2 linked regions of the Cupriavidus taiwanensis LMG 19424 genome follow. The protein of the gene in region 1 binds, or shares a complex with, the protein of each later gene. Links are inferred from orthologs where the notes say so. Each region holds a gene or a part of one and is shown on either strand. Other genes may lie near its edges.

The links. The genes of interacting proteins can lie anywhere in the genome.
Region 2: the proteins of groL (region 1) and metK are in contact, whole or in part, in a cryo-EM structure (PDB 8P4O), measured with the Escherichia coli proteins. The link is inferred for Cupriavidus taiwanensis LMG 19424 from one-to-one orthologs.

Annotation. Positions count from the first base shown.
Region 1 is NC_010528.1:705,875-711,789, reverse strand. What follows is about bases 1,741-4,655. They hold groL (chaperonin GroEL), read right to left. Parts: upstream 4,063-4,655; coding sequence 2,419-4,062; downstream 1,741-2,418. Other genes in these bases: groES (co-chaperone GroES), read right to left, coding at 4,110-4,400; RALTA_RS03335 (metallophosphoesterase), read left to right, coding at 1,741-2,302. Also shown: RALTA_RS03345 (type II secretion system F family protein), read left to right, coding at 1-270; RALTA_RS03340 (type II secretion system F family protein), read left to right, coding at 346-1,320; more of RALTA_RS03335, read left to right, coding at 1,529-1,740; isochorismate family cysteine hydrolase YcaC, read right to left, coding at 4,768-5,394; RALTA_RS03315 (YciI family protein), read right to left, coding at 5,499-5,804; RALTA_RS03310 (nuclear transport factor 2 family protein), read right to left, coding at 5,816-5,915.
Region 2 is NC_010528.1:169,089-171,974, reverse strand. It holds metK (methionine adenosyltransferase), read right to left. Parts: upstream 2,083-2,886; coding sequence 919-2,082; downstream 1-918. Other genes in the region: RALTA_RS00855 (lysophospholipid acyltransferase family protein), read left to right, coding at 2,361-2,886; RALTA_RS00865 (Kdo hydroxylase family protein), read right to left, coding at 1-715. UniProt on the Escherichia coli protein: Catalyzes the formation of S-adenosylmethionine (AdoMet) from methionine and ATP.

The DNA of each region.
Region 1 (5,915 bases):
GCCGAAATCCTCGACACGATCGGCACCATGGTGCGCGAGCGCCTGAAGCTGTTCGACAAGATCCGCGTGCTGTCGGCCGAAGGCAAGCTGTCGGCATGGGTGCTGGGCCTGCTGCCCTTCGGCACCGCCGGCATGATCCTGGTGATCAATCCCGGTTTCATGAACGTGCTGTGGGAAGACCCGCTGGGGCTGCGCATGATCGGCGGGGCGCTGGTGTCGATGACCTTTGGCGTGCTGTGGATGCGCAAGATCATCCGGATCCGGGTCTGAGACACCGGCAGCGATGATCTCGGCGCAACACCAGAAGAAGCAGGGCTTGGACAGCCATACTGACGGGAGTCCATCATGCAAGAGATTTTCCAGGGGTTCCAGGGCGACCAGGTGATCGTGCTCGCACTGATCTTCGTGGCCGCGTTCGGCACGGTGTTCGGCGTGCTTTATGCACTCGCGCCCCATCGGCTGCGCGGACGGGCCGAGCAGATCGCCGGCCAGGCGGGCCCGTTCGAGGCTGACCAGGGCCGCCAGCAGGCGCTGATCGAAAAACTGGTGAAGTGGGCGCAGCCGATATCGCGGCTGTCGTTGCCCAAGGAGGGCTGGGAGAACTCGCAGCTGCGCGTGCGTTTCATGAATGCCGGCTGGCGCAGTGCGAGCGCCGCGCCGCTGTACTTCGGCGCCAAGACGGTACTTGCCGTCGCCCTGCCCATGCTTGGCCTGCTGGCGGTCAGCAGCCAGCCCGGACAGCAAAGCCAGCAGCTGATGTTCGCACTGCTGGCGTTGCTTGGCGCCACAGGCTACTACCTCCCCAACGTAGTGCTTGCCCGCAAAGTCTCCCAGCGCCAGCGCACCGTCTTCGAAGAATTCCCCGACGTGATCGACCTGCTGACCGTCTGCGTCGAGGCCGGCCTGGGCCTGGACGCGGCGCTGATGCGCGTGGCCGACGAGCTGGCGCTGCGCTGCCCCGTGCTGGCCGATGAACTGCAGCTGATGCTGCTGGAACTGCGCTCGGGTTTTTCGAAGGAAAAGGCACTGACCAACCTGTCGTTGCGCACTGGCGTGGAGGACGTGGACAAGTTTGCGTCGATGCTGATCCAGGCCGACCGCTTCGGCACCAGCCTGGGCGAATCGCTGCGCGTGCTGTCCGACATGCTGCGCACCAAGCGCCGCATGCGCGCCGAGGAGCAGGCCGCCAAGATTGCGCTGAAGCTGCTGTTTCCGCTGATCTTCACCATCTTCCCGTCATTGCTCCTGGTGTTGCTCGGGCCGGCCTTCATCCAGATATATCGCGTGCTGCTGCCGACCATGGCAGGACAAGGAGGTTAAACCCCCGGGGAACCCCGACAGTTTCCCCCGGCTGTCTCCCGGTGCAATGCCGGCAAGACAGTCACTTGCCCGGAACCCAGGTTCCGGGCTTTTTTGCTTTGCGAGGCGGATCCCGGGGCTTGACCGGACGGGCTGGCTTCTGAAGAATGCAGGCAATCCCCCCGGCGCCGAGGTCACGCAGCGCCCGCCCTACCCGCCTGGAGTCCCGATGAAGCTACGCATCCTGAGCGACCTCCACATCGAACACAACCTGCCCCAATCCGTGCCCGCATGCGACGCCGACCTCGTGATACTGGCCGGCGACATCGCCAACGGCCGCGACGGCATCGACTGGGCCATCGGCACGTTCAGCCAGCCGGTGGTCTATGTGCCGGGCAACCACGAGTACTACGAGAGCAATTTCGACACCGTCGACCAGCAGATGGCCGAGGCCGCGGCAGCGCATCCGCGGGTGCGCCTGCTCAATGGCGACGTCGCGGAATTCGACGGCGTGCGCGTCATCGGCACCACGTGGTGGACCGACTACACGCTGTTCGGCACCGACCGGCGCGACGAGGCAATGCAGGCGTGCGCGAAAGCGATGTACGACCACCGCTTGATCGAAGTCCGCGGCGACGACGGCCACATGCGCCAGTTCACGCCGCAGGACGCGCTGGCACGCCACCTGGCCGCGTCCGACTGGCTGTCGGCGCAGCTGGCGCGGCCATACGCCGGCAAGACGGTCGTGGTCACGCACCACGGCCCGGACCTCGGCAGCCTGGACCCGCGCTTCTCGCACGACCTGGTCTCCGGCGGCTTCCTGTCACGCCGCCCAGACCTGGTGGCGCAGGCGGACCTGTGGATCCACGGCCATACCCACACCAGCTTCGACTACTGGGTCGACAACTCGCGCGTGGTGTGCAACCCGCGCGGCTATGTCAGCCGCCGTACCGGCGAGCTGGAGAACAAGTCGTTCGACTGGTGCTGCGTGGTAGAGGTCTGACGCGCGCCTGCCCGCGCCCTACCGCGCCGGCCATCCAAACAAAAACCCCCGCGGACTCGCGTCCGCGGGGGTTTTTTATCGCAGCCTGCCCTGGCGGGCAGTGGGCTGGGGATGGATTACATCATGCCTTCCATACCGCCCATGCCGCCCATGCCGCCCGGCATTGCCGGAGCCGACTCTTCCTTCGGCGTTTCGGCCACGGCGCAGTCGGTGGTCAGCATCAGCGAAGCCACCGAAGCGGCGTTCTGCAGTGCGGTGCGGGTGACCTTGGTCGGGTCCAGCACGCCCATTTCCACCAGGTCGCCGTACTCGCCCGAAGCGGCGTTGTAGCCGTAGTTGCCCTTGCCTTCGATGACCTTGGCAACGACCACCGAAGCTTCTTCACCGGCGTTCAGCACGATCTGGCGCAGCGGCTCTTCCATCGCGCGCAGCACGATCTTGATACCGGCGTTCTGGTCGGCGTTGTCGCCTTGCAGAGCCGAGATCGCGGCGCGGGCGCGCAGCAGGGCCACACCACCGCCGGGGACGATGCCTTCTTCCACCGCAGCGCGGGTGGCGTGCAGGGCGTCTTCCACGCGGGCCTTCTTTTCCTTCATTTCGACTTCGGTGGCAGCGCCAACCTTGATCACGGCAACACCGCCGGCCAGCTTGGCCACGCGCTCTTGCAGCTTCTCACGGTCGTAGTCCGAGGTCGCTTCTTCGATCTGGGCGCGGATCTGCTTCACGCGGCCTTCGATGCCAGCAGCGTCGCCGGCGCCATCGATGATGATGGTGTTTTCCTTGCCGATTTCGATGCGCTTGGCCTGGCCCAGGTCGTTCAGGGTGGCCTTTTCCAGCGTCAGGCCGACTTCTTCGGCGATGACGGTGCCGCCGGTCAGGATGGCGATGTCTTCCAGCATGGCCTTGCGGCGGTCGCCGAAGCCCGGAGCCTTGACGGCGGCGGTCTTCAGGATGCCACGGATGTTGTTGACCACCAGGGTCGCCAGGGCTTCGCCCTCGACGTCTTCAGCGATGATCAGCAGCGGGCGGCCGGCCTTGGCCACTTGCTCCAGCACCGGCAGCAGGTCGCGGATGTTGCTGATCTTCTTGTCGAACAGCAGCACGAACGGGTTGTCCAGCGCGACAACCTGCTTTTCCGGGTTGTTGATGAAGTACGGCGACAGGTAGCCGCGGTCGAACTGCATGCCTTCCACGACTTCCAGCTCGTCGGCCAGCGACTTGCCGTCTTCGACGGTGATCACGCCTTCCTTGCCGACCTTGTCCATGGCTTCGGCGATGCGCTCGCCGATCGAGGCGTCGCTGTTGGCCGAGATCGCGCCGACCTGGGCGATTTCCTTGCTGGTGGTGGTGGGCTTGCTGATCTTCTTCAGCTCTTCCACGGCAGCGCCGACAGCCTTGTCGATGCCGCGCTTCAGGTCCATCGGGTTCATGCCGGCGGCGACGAACTTCATGCCTTCGCGCACGATCGACTGGGCCAGCACGGTTGCGGTGGTGGTACCGTCACCGGCGTTGTCGCTGGTCTTGGAAGCCACTTCCTTGACCATCTGGGCGCCCATGTTCTGCAGCTTGTCCTTCAGCTCGATTTCCTTAGCCACGGACACGCCGTCCTTGGTCACGGTCGGCCCGCCGAAGCTGCGCTCCAGCACCACGTTGCGGCCCTTCGGGCCCAGGGTCACTTTAACGGCGTTGGCGAGGATGTTCACGCCTTCGACCATCTTGGCACGGGCGGCGTCGCCGAACACTACGTCTTTTGCTGCCATGTTCTGAATCTCCTGAAATCTGTACGGGTGGGGCTACAAGTAACGGATTACTTGTTGACCACGGCCATGATGTCTTCTTCGCGCATGACCAGCAGTTCCTGGCCATCCACCTTCACGCCCTGGCCGGCATACTTGCCGAACAGCACGCGATCGCCGACCTTGACGTCCAGGGCGATGTTGTTGCCCTTGTCATCCTTCTTGCCGGGACCGATTGCCAGCACTTCGCCTTGATCGGGCTTCTCGGCAGCGTTGTCGGGAATCACGATACCGGACGCGGTCTTGGTTTCGTTGTCCAGACGCTTCACGATCACGCGGTCGTGCAGAGGACGCAGATTCATACGGACTCCTAGATACAAAGTGAGTTTTTGATCACAAATCGGCCGGCTACCGAGGCGACGGCCGTCAGAAATGTTCAGGTGTCGCAGAGGGCTGTTAGCACTCCCCCCTGACGAGTGCTAATTATAGGGACGGGGTAGGGGCATTTCAAGACAGGCGCCGGATGCGGGTTTTCCCGGGGACTGGCGCAGCGCACATGGGCAGCGCATATGGGGGGCGGATGGCGCCGGAAGCGATTCCGGCGCCCAGTGCAATCATGTCGGTGATGCGGCACGAATCGGACTCGCACCGCATCGACTGCGGAATAGGCCTTATTGCCTGCCATTGGCCAGCGCGGCGCCAGGGGCTTCGCGCGTGGCCGGGGTGATGTTATTTGCCGCCCTTCACGGTGGTGTACGCCGTAATCAGGTTCCGATAGTCGGGAATATGGTTGGAGAACAAGGTCCCCAGCCCCTCGATGTCGTTGCGCCAGTCGCGATGAAGCTCGCAGGCAACGCCGAACCACGTCATCAGTTGGGCGCCGGCCTCGGCCATGCGGTGCCACGCGGATTCGCGTGTCACCTCATTGAACGTTCCCGATGCATCGGTCACCACGAACACATCGAAGCCTTCTTCGATCGCTGACAATGCCGGAAACGCCACGCAGACCTCAGTCACCACGCCGGCGATCAGCAACTGCTTCTTGCCGGTTGCCTTCACTGCCTTGACGAAGTCCTCGTTGTCCCATGCATTGATCTGCCCGGGGCGCGGAATGAAGGGCGCATCGGGGAACATCGCCTTCAGTTCCGGCACCAGCGGCCCGTTGGGTCCGTCCTCGAAGCTGGTGGTCAGGATCGTAGGCAGCTTGAAATACCTGGCCAGATCGGCCATGGCGAGAACGTTGTTCTTGAACTTGTCGGGGTCGATGTCGCGCACCAGCGACAGCAGGCCGGCCTGGTGATCCACCATCAGTACCGCCGCCTGGTCCTTGTCCAAACGCTTGTAGGTCTTGCTCATCTTCCTCTCCTGTGAATGCGCGTCCGGTTCGGTTGGACACGCGTGGTGAAATCTTCTGCATGGCGCTGCAATCCATGCACGGCTGCCTGCTCACGCCCGGTGAACTAAAGCGGGCGCTGTGCGCCTGGATAGTTGTCCACCCGCAGCAGGAACGGATGGATGTGGATCTCTTTCCACACGCCCGCCCGGTGGAATGGATCGGCCCGGTTGAAGTCGATGACCTGCTGCTTGTCCTGCGCACGCACAAGGAACAGGCTGCCGATCATGCGCGCGCCATCGTCGGACATCAACGGCCCGCACATCACGCACCGGACCTCCGCGGTTGCCAGGTAGGCGCGATGTGCGTCGTAGCTGTCGAGCCGGCGCTGCAGGGCATCGGCGTGGTCAAGGCAATGAATGATGAAGTCCATATCCCATATACCTATTGAAATGCCTGGCCTGGCGCCGCAGCAGCCGGCGCGGGGATCGGCGTCGAGGCCCACGCCAGCATCTGCCACGCGCCCTCCTGCCGCTTCCACACG
Region 2 (2,886 bases), 540 kb from region 1 along the record:
CCAGGTCATGCAGCTGCAGCATGCGGTGGTCGTATTCCGAGCGGCGGCGCTTGGTGATATGCAGCAGCTTCATCAGCGCCGCCTGCCCCGGCCACATGCCGTGGGTCTTGGGCACGAACTTCTGCGCAAAGTCGCCGAACGGCTCGCCTACGCGCCACACGCGCGGCGCGGCCGGGTCGATATTGTGAAACACGCGCAACAGGCGCTTGCCCAGCATCGGGTTCGACGGGAAGGAATCGACGTGCAGGCGGGTGTCGTCCTTGCGCCAGCTGACCGGGCGCCCGGCGATCTCGCTGGGCCGCAGCGAGGTGCCGGCGCGGGTCATGTGCGGGATGTATTCCGGGAACAGCGTGCGGATCAGCGACTCGCTGCTGTCGGCGTAGCGGCGGATCAGCGTGTACAGGTCGGCCAGGTCCTGCGGGCTGCCCTGCGCGCCGCGCACCGCGGTGTCGTCGGCACGCAGGTTGATGTTCTTGGACTTGCCGTCGGAATAACGGGCGTCGAGGAAGCGCTCTTCACCCCGCTGGAACTGAAACTTCAGGTTGGGGAAGTACAGTACCGCGCCCTGCTCCAGTTCGCGGCGCAGCGTGGCGCGTTCTTCGGCGCTGACCTCGGGCGCCCACTCCGTATAGGGCTGCGGACGGATCAGGTCGAGCTGGCCGGCAGTTGACGGCCGGGCTGGGGGCGACGGGGCAAGGACAGGCGCTTCGGACATGGCATCCTCTGGGAACGGTTACCAGTGTTGAGGGTGGCCGCCGCAGCGGCGGCAGGCGAGTGGCGGAATTTTACTCCGTGCGCCGGCCGTGGCGCCTGCGTCACGCGTCAGCTGAACCTGGATCAAAGCCACGCAAAAAAACCCCGCGAGCCCTTGCGGGCCGGCGGGGCTTGTCGTCAGGATTGCCGACGCGAGCGCGGCGCTTACAGGCCGGCCGCGGCGCGCAGCGCAGCCGCCTTGTCGGTGGCTTCCCACGAGAATTCCGGCTCTTCGCGGCCGAAGTGGCCATAGGCCGCGGTCTTCTCGTAGATCGGCCGCAGCAGGTCCAGCATCTGCACGATGCCCTTCGGGCGCAGGTCGAAATGTTCCTGCACCAGTTCCGCGATCTTGGCGTCCGGAATCTTGCCGGTGCCTTCGGTATAGACCGTCACGTTGATCGGCCGCGCCACGCCGATGGCGTAGCTGACCTGCACCTGGCACTGCCGCGCCAGGCCCGCGGCCACCACGTTCTTGGCGACGTAGCGCGCGGCGTAGGCAGCCGAGCGGTCGACCTTGGACGGGTCCTTGCCCGAGAACGCGCCGCCGCCGTGCGGCGAGGCGCCGCCGTAGGTGTCGACAATGATCTTGCGCCCGGTCAGGCCGCAGTCGCCTTGCGGCCCGCCGATCACGAAGCGGCCGGTCGGGTTCACCAGGTACTTGGTTTCCTTGAGCATCTCTGCCGGCAGCACCGGCTTGATGATCTCCTCGATCACGGCCTCGCGGATCTGCGCCTGGGTGATGTCCGGCGCGTGCTGGGTCGACAGCACCACGGTATCCACGCTGTGCGGCTTGCCGTCGACATAGCGCACCGTGACCTGGGACTTGGCATCCGGGCGCAGCCACGGCAGGCGGCCGTCGCGGCGCAGCAGCGACTGGCGCTCGACCAGGCGGTGCGCGTAGTAGATCGGGAACGGCATCAGTTCCGGGGTCTCGTCGCAGGCGTAGCCGAACATCAGGCCCTGGTCGCCGGCGCCCTGGTTCAGGTAGTCGTCCGAGGCACGGTCGACGCCCTGGGCGATGTCGGGCGACTGCTTGTCATAGGCGACCAGCACCGCGCAGCCCTTGTAGTCGATGCCGTAATCGGTGTTGTCGTACCCGATGCGCTTGATGGTGTCGCGCGCGATCTGGATATAGTCGACGTTGGCGGTCGTGGTGATTTCCCCGGCCAGCACCACCAGACCGGTGTTGCAAAGCGTCTCGGCTGCCACACGCGCGTACTTGTCCTGCGCCAGGATGGCGTCCAGGACGGCGTCGGAAATCTGGTCGGCGACCTTGTCGGGATGGCCTTCGGAGACGGATTCCGAAGTAAAAAGGAAGTCGTTTGCCACGAACTTATTCTCCAGGTTGGCTATTGCGTGCCAGCCTGTTCGGTCCATGGCGGCGACGCTTTAGCGGTATTTCAGGCAGCCCGGTTAGAGCCGCATCGCCCCGCAAGTTGTCAGTTAACTCGGCGATACACGCTATTATACGCGCCTGCAGGCGTCGTTGCAGCGCCACAGGGGTGCGGTACGACACCTTGCCGGCATGCCGGACCCACGCCTGCCTGCCCGTCTGATCCCGGTCACAGTCCCGCGGCGGACTTGCCTGGACCCGTTTTCCACGCCTGATGACTTTTTTATTCTGGCTGATCTCCCGTTTCCCGCTGCGGCTGCTGCAGGCCGCGGGCGGCGCGCTGGGCCTGCTGATCGCACGGCTGCCGGGCCGCTATGGCCAGCGCCTGCGGGAGAATTTCCGCCTCGCCTTCCCCGACGCCACCGAGGCGATGATCGACGAGGCCGCCCGCTCGGCCGGGCGCATGATCATCGAGATGCCCTACTTCTGGAGCCGCCGCAGGATCGGCGCCAGGCTGTACGGCTTTGACGACCACCTGTGGCCTGAACTGGGCGCCCTGCAGGCGCGCGGCAAGGGCATCATCATCCTGACCCCGCACCTGGGCTGCTTTGAAGTGCTGCCCCAATCCCATGCCCTGCATCGCCCGGTGACGGCGCTGTTCAAGCCGCCGCACCAGCCGTGGCTGCGCGACTGGATCGAAAAAATGCGCACCCGGCCCAACATGCACATGGCGCCGGCCACGCCGCGCGGCGTGCGCATGCTGGTCAAGGCACTCAAGCGCGGCCAGGCGGTGGGCATCC